2 regions of the Shewanella sp. YQ_9 genome follow, and region 1 is predicted to be linked to the other one. Evidence: predicted binding sites of a transcription regulator. Region 1 holds the regulator's gene; the other holds the start of a gene.

Region 1 (7,873 bases):
CAGTCGTATCATGACCCTGCTGGGCCAGGCCAAAGTAGAACAAGACGGCAGCGAAGTAACCGCCGAGAAGATAGTCTACGACATCAACAAGCAGCAGCTGGAAGCGGAAAGCAGCGGCAAAGGCCAAGACAGGGTAACCACTGTTATCCAGCCGGAAAACTATCAGGATCTCAACAAGAAAGAACAGCAGCAGGAGCCGCAATGACCAGCACCCTGACGGCACAGAATCTGGCAAAGAGTTACAAGAAACGCAACGTCGTCAAAGACGTCAGCCTGTCGGTCAATACCGGCCAAATCGTGGGGCTGCTGGGCCCCAACGGGGCTGGCAAGACCACCACCTTCTACATGGTGGTTGGGCTGGTACAGAGTGACAAGGGCCGTATCTTCATTGACGACGACGAGCTGACCCTGGATCCCATGCACCTGCGAGCCCGTAAAGGCATAGGCTACCTGCCACAGGAAGCCAGTATTTTCCGCAAGCTGTCGGTGCATGACAACATCATGGCCGTGCTGCAAACCCGCAAAGAACTCAACAGCGACGAGCGCGAGGAACAACTCGAACAGTTGCTGGAAGAATTCCATATTACCCACATACGTGACAGCCTGGGGATGTCCCTCTCCGGCGGCGAACGCCGCCGGGTGGAAATCGCCCGGGCATTGGCCGCCAATCCACAGTTCATTTTGCTGGATGAGCCGTTCGCCGGTGTGGATCCCATCTCAGTTATCGATATCAAGAAAATCATCGAACAGCTTAAGTCCCGCGGTTTGGGGGTGCTGATCACAGACCACAATGTTCGCGAAACACTCGACGTTTGTGAGCGAGCCTACATAGTCAGCCATGGGCAGTTGATCGCCGAGGGCACACCCGCTGAAATCTTGGACAACCAGCAAGTGCGTGCTGTGTACTTAGGCGAACAATTCAGGCTATAGTTAGGATCATGTCATCCGGTGGCAATTCCGGGTATTATAGTTTGTTATTATTGAATTTTTTCCTTGAAAAATAACGAGTAGGGATTAGCGGTATAATGAAAGCGTCACTCCAGCTCAAACTGGGTCAACAGTTGACCATGACACCTCAGTTGCAACAGGCTATTCGCCTGCTGCAACTGTCGTCCCTTGAGCTGCAGCAGGAAATCCAGGAAGCCTTGGAAGCCAACCCTCTGTTGGAAATGGCCGAGGACAACCAGGATGACGCTATCGACGACAACCACAAGGAAAACGACGCCGGCGAGTTGAGCGCCAAGCAGGAAGATGGTTCCACGGTAGAAACCTCAGAGGCATTGAACAATGAGTCTATGCCGGATGAATTACCTATGGATACCACCTGGGACGAAGTCTTTACCGCCGCCAGCGCCTCAGGGCCGGCCATGGGCCGTGAAGATGATATGCCCTTCCAGGGTGAAACCAGCGAAGGTCTCTATGAACATCTGGAATGGCAGAAGAACCTGACCCCGTTTTCCGATACCGACGACGCCATTGCCACCGCCATTATTGATGCCATCGACGAGCAGGGCTATCTGACCCAGAGCACAGAGGAGATCCTCGAAGCCATGGGCAACCCTGAGATTGAGCTCGATGAAGTCGAGGCAGTACTCAAGCGGATCCAGCACTTTGACCCTGTCGGCATCGCCTCCAGAGATCTGCGCGAATGCCTGCTGATCCAGTTGCAACAGTTCAACACCGACACCCCACATCTGGCCGACGCCCGCTTGTTGATTGACGAACATCTGGATCTCATTGCTGCCCGTGACTTCCGCACCCTGATGCGCAAGACCAAGCTCAAGGAAGATCAACTGCGTGACGCCATCAACCTTATCCAGAGTCTCAATCCCCGCCCCGGCTTGCTGGTGCAGCCGATGGACGAGGAATATGTGATCCCTGATGTCAGTGTCTGGAAGAAAAACGGCCGCTGGGTAGTAGAACTCAACCCGGACTGTATGCCCAAACTCGGGATCAATCAGCAGTATGCTGCCATGGCCCGTAGCGCCCGCAGTCAATCAGACAGCCAGTTTATTCGTGGTCATCTTCAGGAAGCCAAATGGTTTATCAAGAGCCTGGAGAGCCGCAACGACACCCTGCTCAAGGTGGCCAACTGTATAGTGCAGTTCCAGCAGGGATTTTTTGAATATGGTGAAGAGGCCATGAAACCCATGGTGCTCAACGATATTGCCGAGGCGGTCGAGATGCATGAATCGACCATCTCCAGGGTCACCACTCAAAAGTATATGCATACCCCCAGGGGAATATTTGAATTGAAGTACTTCTTCTCCAGCCATGTCGGCACCGAAGATGGCGGAGAATGCTCTTCCACGGCGATCAGGGCTTTTATCAAGAAGCTCGTGGCAGCGGAAAACCAGAAGAAGCCTTTGAGCGACAGCAAGATGGCGCAACTTCTGGCAGAACAGGGAATCAACGTTGCAAGACGCACCATAGCCAAGTATCGCGAGGCTATGATGATACCACCGTCGAACCAGCGTAAGAGTTTATAAATCCACAGTTGGAAATTGGAGGAATCTTTCTATGCAAATCAACCTGACAGGACATCATATCGAGATCACCGACTCACTGCGTGACTACGTGGAAAGTAAGTTTTCTAAACTTGAACGCCATTTCGAACAGATCAATAATGTGCACGTTGTGCTCAATGTACAAAAACTGCAACAGATAGCCGAAGCCAAGATCCACCTCACAGGCGGCGAAGTCTATGCAACTTCTGAACATGCCGACATGTATGCCGCCATCGACGTTCTGATTGATAAATTGGATCGTCAGGTCATTAAACACAAAGAAAAGCTGACAAAACACTAACGATGGAACTGAGTACCATCCTGCGGCCGGAGTGCACTACCTGTGCCACTCCGGGCAGTAAGAAAAAGGTACTGGAGCTGATTAGCGATCTCGCTAGCGCCCAGTACCCCACCCTTTCCTCTCAAGCGATTTTTGAAAGCCTTTTGGCCCGCGAAAAGATGGGGAGCACAGGTATAGGTAATGGTATTGCGATTCCGCATGGCAGACTACCGGACATTACAGAGCCGATTGCCGTGCTGGTCAAATGCGAAGAGCCTATCGCCTTCGATGCCATAGACAACCAGCCGGTGGACATACTGTTCGCCCTCCTGGTGCCCGCAGATCAATGTCAGCAACACCTGAGTACCCTATCCGCCATGGCTGAAAAGCTCAGCGATAAGGCGATACTCAAGCAGTTGCGAAAATCCAGCGACGAAACAGAACTCTATCAGGTGATCACAGGATGAAACTCGCCATAGTCTCAGGCCGCTCCGGTTCCGGAAAATCCGTTGCCCTCAGGGTACTCGAAGACCTGGGTTACTACTGTGTGGATAATCTCCCCCTGCCCATGATTGGCAGCCTGTTGGAAAACCTCCGTGGCAGCAATGATCTGGTCGCCATCAGCATAGATGTGCGCAATATGCCGGATCAGGAAAAGGTGCTGGAACAACAGTTGGCGGCCTTGCCGGAAAACACCCAACTGACCAGCTTCTTCCTCAACGCCTCTGATAAAGTGCTTCTGAAGCGCTACAGCGAAACCCGCAGACTGCACCCCCTGTCCAAGAGCAAAGTCTCACTACAGGATGCCATCAAGCTCGAAGGCAAGCTGCTGGAACCCATGTCGAAACTGGTGGATCACTACATAGACACCTCGGCGCTGAACATCTATGAACTCAGTGACACAGTGCGGGAAATTCTGCTTGGCAGTGTCGATAAAGAGCTGGTGATCAACTTCGAGTCGTTCGGCTTTAAGCATGGTATGCCTCAGGAAGCCGACTTCATGTTTGATGTGCGCTTTCTGCCCAACCCTCACTGGGAGCCGGCGCTCAGGCCACTGACCGGGCTGGATGAAGCTGTGCAGGAGTTTCTCAGCCGCCAGCCACTGGTGAACAAGTTTATCTGGCAGATAGAAAATCTATTGGAAACTTGGCTGCCGCACCTGGAACGCAACAACCGCAGTTACCTCACCATAGCCATAGGCTGCACCGGCGGCCAGCATAGATCTGTCTATGTCGCTGAGCAGCTCGCCAAGCGTTTTGGCAACAGCAAACACAAGGTACAGGCCCGTCACCGGGAGCTGAGTAATGGCAAAGGTTGAACGGGAAGTCACCATAGTCAATAAGCTGGGCCTGCATGCCCGCGCCGCCACTAAGCTGGCGGTGCTGGCCAGCGAGTTCGAAGCCGATATCACCCTGATCCAAGGCGAGAAAAAAGCCTCGGCCGCCAGTGTGCTTGGGCTCTTGATGCTGGAAACCGGCCAAGGCAAGAGTATTCGCCTCATCGCCGAAGGCCCGGATGCCGAACCCGCGATGGACGCTATCTGCGCCCTGATCAACGCCCGTTTCGACGAAGCCAGCTAAAGCCTTAGCGCTGCACTCTTTGTTTCTATAACACCCCAGTCTTGAGGTAACATATCCTCGCTTTGCATCACAGGGGGAACTGCATGCCAATAGAAGCGCTCGACCAAGAGCTGACAGAACAACGTCTTACTCAACTAAACCAAGCTCTTAGCAGTGGTATGTTCGTGCATGTGCGCGACATGCTGCAGCGAATGACGGCTTCGGATATCGCCTTTATTCTCGAATCTTCACCGCCGCGTACCCGTCAGGTACTCTGGCAACTGGTGGATCAGGAGCAGAGCGGCGAGATCCTCGAAGAGCTGGGTGAGGATATGAAAGACCAGCTGATCAGCCTTATGAGTCCTGAGCGTTTGGCGCGAGCGACCGCGGGTATGGATACCGATGACCTGGCCTATGTGCTGCGGAGCCTTCCCGATACCCTCTACAAGCAGGTACTGCACTCCATGAGTGCGCAGGACAGGGCCAGGGTCGAACAGGCGCTCTCTTATCCGGAAGACAGCGCCGGTAGTCTGATGAATACAGATACTGTGACCCTGAGGCCTGACGTCAATGTCGATGTGGTGCTGCGTTATCTGCGCCAAAGAGGCGAATTGCCTGAAGCCACTGATACCCTCTATGTGGTGGACAGGCGCGACATATTACTCGGCGGCGTCAAGCTCTCCAGCCTGCTAACCTGTAATCCCACCGCCGGGATCCGCAGCATAATGGATCCCGAACTTGAGAGCATTCCCGTCACCATGCCGGACAATGAAGTGGCCCAACTGTTTGAACGCCACGACTGGGTCTCGGCGCCAGTGGTCGACAGCGAAGGCCATCTGCTTGGGCGGATCACCATTGATGACGTGGTGGACGTTATCCGAGAAGACGCCGAACACTCCATGATGGGTATGGCGGGGATGGACGATGATGAAGACACCTTCGGCCCCGTGTTCAAGAGTGCCTTTCGCCGCTCCCTATGGCTGACCTTCAACCTGTTTGCCGCCCTGCTGGCCGCCTCGGTCAGCAATATGTTTGAAGGCACGCTGGAAAAATTCGCCACTATAGCAATTCTGATGACCATAGTGCCCAGCATGGGCGGCGTTGCCGGCAACCAGACACTGGCGCTGGTGATCCGCGGTATCGCCCTCGGCCACATAGGCCAGAGCAACTCCCGCTGGCTTATCGGCAAGGAGTTGGCCATCGGATTTCTCAATGGCCTGTTGTGGTCGGCGCTGGTATTCACTGCCGTGTGGATCTGGAAAGGCGATCTGGCACTCGGCGCCCTTATTGGCGGCGCCATGTTGATCAATATGACGGTAGCCGGTCTCGCCGGGGCTAGTATTCCGCTGATCCTGAAAAAACTCAATGTAGACCCTGCGCTGGCCGGCGGCATGGTGCTGACGACTGTGACGGATGTAATAGGCCTGTTCGCCTTCCTGGGGTTGGCGACTCTCGTTTTAATGAGCTGAAGCTATGTTTCTAATGGGCTGAAGGCTTGCTGAAGCTCTGGCCTAGATGAATTGCAGAAATAGCAGGGGGCGACCAGGTTCGTCCTCTGACGGTGGAAGATAGCGGGTCAGTCTTTAAGCCAGTGCACCTTGGGCTCATCCTGTTCACAGAAGACAGAGACACACTCATTGCGGCTCACCAGCAGATATTCCTGCAACTTGAGATTGGCGCTGGCCATAAAGCCGCTGCGTTCGGCCTCCTGGCGATACCAACCACCGTTGGAGATACGAAACAACCAGCCATTGGAGAGGCTGCACTCGGTCCAGAACTCCATCAGATCGCCTTCATCCAGCATCCGAAAGCCAACCACAGAGTCAAAGTGCACCAATGCCCGGCTGCCCTCAACACTCAGCTCGATATCCAAGCCCTGACTGTCATAACAAAGGCGGATAAATCTCACCTCGTCGCCGAGATAATCTGTCGCTATCGGTAAGCCTTTGGTTTCGAGCATGCTCCCCCCTTGGCAAGGACATAATGCCCTACTTTAGAAGGATAATAATTGCCTGCGCAAGCTGATTTGGCCAAAAAACCGTGAAATACCCATAAAGAGAGTGCGAGTCAGTTCAAAGCAACTGATTCGCACATCTCCAGAGTAAAACCCGCTTCCGCCGGATAGAGATTTAGGGCTTAAGCGGTGCTTCAAAGCCGTAAGAGGCCAGAATGGATTGTCCCTTGGGAGAGAGAATATACATAGCCAGCGGCCAGGCGGCAGAGTCGGCCTTATCCAGCACCAGCATGCCATAGTTGGCACCCACTGCCAGCGACTCGGGCAACGCCACTATCTTGAGATCAGGCACTTCTTTCTTGGCCAATACGGCATTGGTGCAGTAGGTTAAAAATACATCCGCCTGTTTGTTGGCCATCACCCAGCCATAGGGATTTTTGCCTTTCGGCGCCTTGGCACTGTCGGCGCCACCGGTCAGCTTGAGCGCCTTGGCCGCCAGTTTGGCCTGACTACCGGGCTTGATAGCTTCGGCGCGGTCAAACACCTTGAAAGCATAGTCACCGGCAGGGTCGGCCTTGGGAGTGGAGGTGCCCAGCTTGATCTTGCTGTCCAGCAGAGTATCCAGCATATTCTCTGTCGTCAGAGGAACATTATCTTGCGCCAGGGCGCACAGGCGGTTACGGGCAAACATCACCACAGGCGCGCCCTTGCCTTCCTGCATCAATTTCTGTGGGTGTTTCATATTGGCCGAAGCAAACAGGTCTACCTTTTCGCCCTCTTCAATTCGGCCTCTGAGCAAGCCTGAAGGGGCAAACTGGGCATTGACCTTAACGCCGCCATCGGCCTGATAACTGGCGATAACATCCGTCATGGCGGTCTTCAAACTTCCCGCGGCCCTGAACTCCAGATCCGCCGCCTGAGAGAAGGCGGGCAGTAACAGGGCGAGTAAGCAGACGCTCTTTTTCATTTATTTTTCTCCGGTGTATAAGATACAGATGCCGCTAAACTCAACCAAACCGCATCACAAATCAACGCACCACGGCAAAACTTGTCATAAATTCCCCTCAAGATCACGCCACCTGACAGGGAAAACCGAAGAAAGGGACAATTTGACCCAATAAAAAGGGCCGCCTAAGCGACCCTTAAACTTAAAATCTTAGCCGAGAGGACTAAGAATAATCTCTACCCGACGGTTCTGTGCCCGTCCCTGAGGGGTGGCATTGGAAGCGATTGGGCTGGCCTCACCTCGGCCTTGGGTCAATACCCGCTGTCCGGATACACCTTTACGGATCAAGTAATTACCAACCTCACTGGCGCGAACCTGTGACAATCTCAGGTTGTAGGACTCAGAGCCACTGCTGTCGGTATAACCCACTACATTCAGTTGAGTCTTGTCATATTCCTTGGCCACCAGCACTACGCTGTCCAATACCCGCATGGCGCCGCTACTGAGATCTGTCTTATCGACTTGGAAAGTCACTTCATTGGGCATGTTGAGCACTATGGTATCGCCCACCCGGGTCACACTGACACCGGTAGACGCCAGTTGCTGACGCAGCTTGGTTTCCTGCAC
Region 2 (7,873 bases), on a different contig from region 1:
AGGTCAGCTCACTGTCAGTCACGGGGAAGTTAGCCGCGCTTCTGTCATCTATGCTGACCAACTTCACTGAAGTGCTACCTGAATTACCTGTCCCGGCGGTGATTTTCGGCGCCGCAGCGGCAATCCCCTTGGGATCGGACATCACTACACCTATGTTGGCTGCCGCATTGGCCGTTGGCCGTATTTCAAACCTGTCACCGGCGGCCATGGCACCGGCGTCGATATTGATACTGAAACCGTTGGCGCCTTCCAAAGTGTTGCCGTTGAGCGTCAAGTTGGTCACGGCTCCCGTCTTCATATCCTTGAGTTCATAAGTACCGGCGCTGGTATAGTTCAACTCATAACTGCTGCCGGACAGGGCGCCGACATCATCGATATTAACGCTCAAGGAAGCTGTGCCCGGATTACCCGAATAGGCGCCGACACGGCCGGCGGCAATCACAGGGTCATTGATATCGGTAAAAATAGGTTGTCCCAGCTCGCCATTGAGATCGAAACCCTGGGACTGCATCTCGTTAAAGGCATCGGCAATCCCCAGCGCCAACTGCCCCAGCTCATGGCTGGCGGGCATCAGGGTATTGTCACGAAAATCAAATAAGGCGCCCAGTTGACCACCAAGCTTGGCGGGGTCAGCCTTCAATTCACTGCCACCAAGGCTATAGGTCAGCTCAGGCTCGTTGGGGAAGGGGTCACCTGTGGTCACGCCCATGGTCATGGCAACTTCACCGGACACCAGCATAAAGGAGCTGCCTAGCATGATGGAGCGGGCACCGTTTTCCAGCGGGATCACATTGACTTCGGCATATTGGCTCAATTCCTGGATCAGGGCATCTTGCTTATCCAGCAGCTGCGCATCGTTACCCGGCGTCTTCATCAGTTCAAGATTGATCTGCGCCATCTCTTTACTGATCTCATTGATCCTGGTGGTAATGCTTTCAATCTGATCATTGGTTTGCTGCACCTGACCACTCAGATGGCTCTGCATCTGATTGAGATTCTGCGCCAGTTGCGAGGCCGAGTTGAGCACAGAGCCTCGGATCCCCAGATCCGATGGCAGGTCAGCCAGGCTGTTGAGGCCGGAGAAAAAGTCATTCAATGAGGCAGGCACCGCCTTACCTATCTGGGAAAACAGCTGATCCAGCTCGCTGAGCTTGGTGTAACTGGCCTCGGCAGCACTGAGCCCTGTTTGGCCGATACGCAGCTCTCTGGCGGCATAATCGTTGTAAATACGCTTAACTTCCTGCACATAGGTACCTGTGCCATAGAAGTTATTGCCAAGACGCATTGAGGTGGAGGTGCCCTGAATTGCCACCTGACGGTGATAGCCTTCGGTATTGACGTTGGCAATATTGTTACTGGTCACCCCCAATTGTGATTGGGCGGCCAGGATCCCGCTGCGGGCTATACTGAACAGATCCATAGACATGGGTTATCGCTCCTGCACCTTTACTGGCCCGGCTTTGAGCCGAACTCCTGCAACAATTGGCCAAAATCGGCCTTGATGGTATCCAGCACTTTCATCACCTTGTTGGCATATTGAGGATCCGTGGCGTATCCCGCCTCGGCCAGTGCCTTGATAAATTCGCCGGGATTGGCGGCCATCTTGCGCGCCTGGCTATAACGATCGTTGTCGGAAATAAAGCTGACAAAGTCGTTAAAGCTCTGCTCAAAACTGTCATACACCCGGAAGTCCGCCTTTTGCCGCACAGCTGTGCCCTGCTCATATTCCAGGGTCGACACTGCCGCTTTCTCGCCCTGCCAACGCCTGTCGGCCTTGATGTTGAACAGGTTGTTGCTGGACTCGCCTTTATGGCCACGGACCATTTTCTGGCCCCAGCCGGTTTCCAGAGCCGATTGCGCCAGCAGCACTTCGGGTTGAGTCCCCAAAGCATCGGCAGCGGCCTTGGCATGGGGATAAAGCTGTCTGACAAACTCTTCCTGGCTGCCGATTGCCGGCCTCGCCTGCCGCCATGACGGCAATACTTTGCCGCTCAAGACCTGCTGCAGGCTGTCATTGCTTGGCAGCGCGGATGCTTTGGCCGCTGCTGCTTCAACACCGGATATCTTCTCCGTTTGGCCGCCGTTTAAGGCCGCGACACTGCGGTTATCGACATCACCGCGGAGCACTGAGGCCGGGGTAATGTCGGAGTTTTCAGGTGACAACTGCTGCACCATGAGATCCGCCAGCCCCAACATGCCTTTGGAGGACAGCTCCACCGACATCTGCTGATCGTGCATCTGCTCGTAGAACTTGGTGTACTGGCTGTTCATCGGGCTGTCTGATTCAAATATCGCATTGGCATCACGCATGCTTTTCATCAACATCTGCACAAAGATGCCTTCAAACTGCTGCGCGACTTCTTTAAGCGCCGCCTTTTGATCCTGCTGCGCCTGGGCTCTGAGCTTGTCCAGCCCACCGAGATCCAGAAATTGCGAAGCATCAGCCATTTTGTTCATAGTCGATAAACCAATGTGCCATTAATCAGATGATGATGAGTTCACCATGCAAAGCCCCTGCCATCTTTAAGGCTTCGAGGATGGCCAACACATCCGATGGTGCCGCGCCGACCATATTCACCGCCCGCACCAACTCATCGAGGGAAGTGCCCGGGTTGAACATAAACATACGTCTATTGTCCTGAGCCACATCTATGGTGCTGTTGCTGGTCACCGCAGTCTGGCCACCGGCCAGGGCATTGGGTTGGGAAACCTGAGTCGCTTCGGCAATGGTGACGGTAAGGCCGCCATGGGTCACTGCCGCCGGCAGGAGTTTTACGTCCTTGCCGACCACTATGGTGCCGGTGCGAGAGTTGACTATCACCTTGGCCGATTCATCGGCAGGCTCAACCTGAATGTTTTCCAGGGTGGCCAGAAACGATACCCGCTGCGACACATCTCTGGGGGCACTGACCTGAATGGATGAAGCATCAAGCGCCCGTGCCATACCCGGGCCGAGTAAGCCATTAATGGCATCGGCGGTGCGCTTGGCGGTGGAGAAATCGGCTCTGTGCAGGTTAAAAGTCAGGTGATCGCCATTACCGAAAGGGCTGGCCACTTCACGCTCGACTATGCCGCCGTTGGGAATACGGCCCACGGTTGGCGTGTTCTGGATAACCTTGGAGCCATCAAGGCCCTCGGCACTGAAACCGCTAACCACCAAACTCCCCTGGGCGATGGCGTAAACATTGCCATCCACCCCTTTAAGGAAAGTCTGCAGCAGAGTGCCGCCGCGCAGGCTCTTGGCTTCACCCAGGCTCGATACCGTCACATCCAGGGTTTGTCCCGGCTTGATAAAGGGTGGCATATCGGCATGCACTGCCACCACGGCAATATTCTTGATCTTGGGCCTGAAGTTATCCGGCAAATTGATGCCGAAATTCTTCAACATGGTCTTGAAGGTCTGCTCCGTGTAACGGGTCTTCTCCCCGGTGCCCGGCAAACCGACCACCAGACCGTAGCCTATCAACTGGTTATCCCTGACCCCTTGGATATCGGCGATATCCTTGATGCGCTCGGCCTGTCCCGGCAGGGAAACCAGCAAACAGGCAAGTGCCATGATTAATTTGATTTTCATGAGCTTATCCTCAGAAAGGCCACCAGTCAGAGAGGAAGAACTGGCTCAGCCAGCCCACCTTTTGCGAATCGGCAAAGGTGCCGGTTCCGCTGTATTGAATACGGGCATTGGCGACTTTGGGCGAATCTATGGTGTTCTCGGGAGTAATATCCTGCGGCCGAATAATGCCGGTGACCCGGATAAACTCGTCGCCATTGTTGATGGTGATCCACTTTTCACCGCGAATAACCAGGTTGCCATTGCCCAGCACCTGCATCACATTGGCCGAGATCTGCCCGGAGAGACTGTTGCTCTGATCGGCATCGGCCTCACGATTGGTATCCATGCTGTCGCCGTAACGGAAATCCAGCGGATTGCCCTTGATGGTGACATTGCTGCCGCCCATATAGAGCGGGTTCACCGACATGTCCGAGCCTTTCTTGATCTTGTTACCGACGCTTTTCTTCGCCTGGGTTGACTCCACCAGCACCACAGTGATGATGTCCCCTACCCTGTGCGCCCGCAGATCCGAGTAAAGCGAAGACGCCTGGCTATCCTGATAAATAGAGCCGGTCGGCGCTATCCGGGTTGGCGGTGCTTCGGGATACACAGGCGCATAATAGGGATCATCGGCTATGGGTTTATTCTGGGTAGCAGTGCAGGCCCCCAGAAACAAAGCCGGAATGATAAGGAACAAGGGTTTCATCACATCACCTCATCACAGATTCTGGTTCACGTAGGCCAGCATCTGGTCTACGGCCGAAATGACTTTGGAGTTCATTTCGTAGATCCGCTGACTCTCAATCAGGTTAACCAGCTCTTCGGTCACGTTAACGTTGGAGGTTTCCAGCGAGCCCTGACGAATGGAGCCCAAACCGTCGAGCGAAGCCGTGCCCTGAATTGGGGTACCGCTGGCGCCCGTCTCCAGATAGAGGTTTTGCCCTATGGGATCCAGGCCGGACGGATTGATGAAATCAGAGATGGTCAGCTGGCCCACCACCTGGTTTTCGGCGGCGCCCGGGGTTTTAACCGACACTTCACCTTCGGCGGAAACGGTAATACTGGTGGCATCGTCCGGAATGGTAATGGCAGGCTGCAGCACATAGCCGGCGCCGGATGTCACTATCTGGCCGGTATCATCCAGAGTGAACTGGCCGTTACGAGTGTAGGCTGTGGTGCCATCGGGCAGTTGGATTTCAAAGAATCCCGGGCCTTCAATCATCATGTCCAGCGCGTTGTCTGTGGTTTGCAGATTACCCTGGGAGAAAATCTTCTGGGTGGCTACCACCTTGGTACCTGCCCCCAAGTTAAGACCATTGGGCAGCTTGGTGTTGGAGGCACTGATACCACCGGCCTGATTGACCGTCTGGTACAGCAAGTCTTCAAATATCGCCCGGCCCTTTTTGTAGCCTATGGTGCTGGCATTAGCGACGTTATTTGAAATCACCGAGATGTCTGTTTGCTGGGCATCTAGCCCAGTCTTACTTATCCATAACGCGGGATGCATATCAATTACTCCTAGCTAATGCGCATCAATGAAGCGGACGACTTGTCGTTCTCTTCTGCGGTTTTCATCATTTTTACCTGCAGCTCAAACTGACGTTGCAGCTCAATCAGGTTGACCATTTCATCCACGGCATTGACATTGCTGCCTTCCACAGCGCCGCTTTCCACATTCACAAAGGGATCGGCGGCGGCCGGATTGCCGTCCAGAGTGCGGAACAAACCATCTTCACCGCGCATCAGGTTCTGATTGCCCGGGTTGACCAGCTTGATGCGGCCCACCTCTTCAATCACCTCGGCGGTTGCGCCCTGGGGACGAATGGAGATGGTGCCGTCGGTGGCAATCTGGATTTTGTCTATCGGCAACGGCAGCACTATCGGGCCGTTATCGCCCATTACCGGGTTGCCCCTGTCGTTACGCAGTAAACCTGTGGTGTCAAAACTCAGACTGCCGGAGCGGGTGTAGGCCTCGCTGCCATCGGCTGCCTGCACCGCAATCCAGCCCTGATCTTTGATGGCTATGTCCAGATCCCGCCCGGTCGATTTGATAGGGCCGGACTGAAAGTTGGCCGAGGGCGACTCTGTCATGGCAAACACCCGGGTCGGCAATCCTTCACCGAAGGCTTGCATCGCACGGGCCTGAGCCATGTCTGACTTGAAACCATCTGTGTTGGCATTGGCTAGGTTGTTACCCCGAACCGCCAGCGCATTCATGTTTTGTTTGGCACCAGTCATGGCGACATAGAGAAGTTTGTCCACCTGCTGCTCCGTCAATCTTTTTACCTATCCAGGTAAAAGCAAACATCGTGCCAATAAAATGAGCAATCGAGCGCAGTGACAACAGAAGAACTTCAGTAACTTGGGAGTATGTACGGGGAGAAGCGGCAAGACATTGCCGTAGCGGCAATGTCTTGCGCAGGAAGCATTAGCGGATCTGCAGTACTGTCTGCTGCAGTGTGTTGTTTACTTCCAGAGTACGGGAGTTGGCCTGGAAGTTACGCTGAGCCGAAATCAGGTCCACCAGTTCAGTGGTCAGGTCGACGTTGGCCTGTTCCAGCGTTGAGGAACGGATACTGCCGAACACGCCACTGTTGGCCTCACCGGCCAGCGCTGCACCTGAGTCCAGGCTCGCTTTCCAGGAGGTGTTACCTACCTGGCTCAGACCCTGTTCATTGGAGAATCGCGCCAGTGCCACCCGCGCCAAAGGCACGGTCGAGCCATTGCTGTACTTGGCTGAGATCAAACCGTCTGTACCCACTTCCACATTGGTCAGACGACCCACAGTCACCCCATCCTGCGTCAATTCAGTGGCGTTGAACTTTTCCGAGAACTGGGTCGGGTTGTTGAAGTCTATGGTTATTGTCTGGGTTCCGTCCGCCGCGGGGCCGAGAACATTGGCACCGCCAACACCCAACTGCTCTGTGGTGATCACCGCAGGATCTGAACCTATGTAACCGCCGACATCGTTGAACTTGAGCACGGCGCCAGTCCAGCCACCAGCAGTTTGCGCTGTGCCTGTACCATCCGGGTTACCGTCACCGTCAGTATCTGTCTGGTAGCTGCCAGCGCCGCCGCCCAGATTGACCGGCTTGTCGTCGATAGCATAATAAGCCACCCAGTTACTCTCGCCCGTGTAGGCACCATTGTCCGGACGCACAAAATAGGTGGTCAAGGTGTGGGAGTTACCCAGGGAGTCATAAATGGTCACTGCGGTTGAGTTGTTGAAAGTGTCTGACTTGGATGGGTCAAACAGCGCCGGATCTTTGGTGGCCTGGGTGGAATCCAGGTTCATGCTGATGCCGACATTATTGGTCTTCTGCGGGCTACCGGCAGTATCCGGGATCTGCACCGGCTTGGTAGTGGTCAAACTCACAGAGGTGGAGTTGCCGTCTTTATCGACGGGGAAGCTCTGCAGGAAGTTACCTGCGGCATCGACCAGGAAACCGTTTTCATCACGCTTGAAGGCACCGGCGCGGGTGAAAGAGTAATCCTGACTGCCCACATTGGGAGAGGTCACGAAGAAACCGCCACCGTTGATCGCCAAATCCAACGCATTGTTGGTGGAGTTCAGGTTACCCTGGTGGAACTGCTGCGCCACCTGAGTGGTGGTCACACCGCCGCCCACTGTAGTTCTGCCGTTGGAGAAAATCGAGCTGGCGTAAACATCGGCAAACTCGGCCCGGGATTCTTTAAAGCCGACGGTATTGACGTTGGCAATATTGTTGGCTGTGGTATTGAGATCTTTCTGCGCCGCAGCAATCCCACTCAGAGCAATGTTAAAAGACATAATTCACCTCATGATTTTCAGATACTGTCCGGCGCAGCCGGGGCAGAAACAGAATTAAACTTCGGAAACAGCCAGCACGTCGGCCAGTCTGATCCCGCCAATACCTCTTAGGTTCAACACGGCGCCACTGGCCGAGTTGAGCGATACACTGGTCACGTGGGCATAAGCACTGACAATAAGATCCTGGGACTTGCCATCGACAACCCCGCTGGCCTTCATGGTGTAGATACCAGCCTCAACGGGTTTACCGTCCTTATCCAAGCCGTCCCATTCCACGTCTATGTTGCCGCCGGCACTGCCATCCACATCAAAGGTCTTGATTACCTGGCCGGCTTCATCCTCAACAGTCACCTTGATGGAAGGCATTTTCTCTGGCGATGTGATCACCCCTTTGAGGGTCGGGTCTTCCTCGGAAACATAGCCGGTGCCCGCCGGGATCAACACTTTCTGCCCCACCAGGCCAGATGCCTGCAAAGCCTGACTCGAGGTCATTACCGTGTTGAGGTTAACTATCTCCTCGTTGAGCTTGG

Evidence for each region. Region 1 encodes sigma-54, which starts transcription at its own class of promoters, with help from an activator protein. Its sites were predicted from a motif close to GTTGGCACGNNNNTNGNNT; they were not measured.
Region 2: flgF (flagellar basal-body rod protein FlgF) is a predicted target of sigma-54. The motif match lies at 5,852-5,870, and genes of this name have one in related genera.

The regions. Positions count from the first base shown of each region.
Region 1 is NZ_JBICJO010000065.1:8,666-16,538, forward strand. Features, by position in the region: gene lptA (lipopolysaccharide transport periplasmic protein LptA) at 1-205, shown strand, start outside; gene lptB (LPS export ABC transporter ATP-binding protein) at 202-930, shown strand; gene ACF8D4_RS18065 (RNA polymerase factor sigma-54) at 1,026-2,489, shown strand; gene hpf (ribosome hibernation promoting factor) at 2,521-2,808, shown strand; gene ptsN (PTS IIA-like nitrogen regulatory protein PtsN) at 2,811-3,254, shown strand; gene rapZ (RNase adapter RapZ) at 3,251-4,105, shown strand; gene ACF8D4_RS18085 (HPr family phosphocarrier protein) at 4,092-4,367, shown strand; gene mgtE (magnesium transporter) at 4,451-5,815, shown strand; gene ACF8D4_RS18095 (hypothetical protein) at 5,923-6,306, opposite strand; gene ACF8D4_RS18100 (molybdate ABC transporter substrate-binding protein) at 6,476-7,267, opposite strand; gene ACF8D4_RS18105 (OmpA family protein) at 7,457-7,873, opposite strand, start outside.
Region 2 is NZ_JBICJO010000034.1:44,511-52,383, forward strand. Features, by position in the region: gene flgK (flagellar hook-associated protein FlgK) at 1-1,426, opposite strand, end outside; gene flgJ (flagellar assembly peptidoglycan hydrolase FlgJ) at 1,447-2,457, opposite strand; gene ACF8D4_RS10985 (flagellar basal body P-ring protein FlgI) at 2,483-3,574, opposite strand; gene flgH (flagellar basal body L-ring protein FlgH) at 3,585-4,259, opposite strand; gene flgG (flagellar basal-body rod protein FlgG) at 4,272-5,060, opposite strand; gene flgF (flagellar basal-body rod protein FlgF) at 5,072-5,815, opposite strand; gene flgE (flagellar hook protein FlgE) at 5,982-7,343, opposite strand; gene flgD (flagellar hook assembly protein FlgD) at 7,398-7,873, opposite strand, start outside.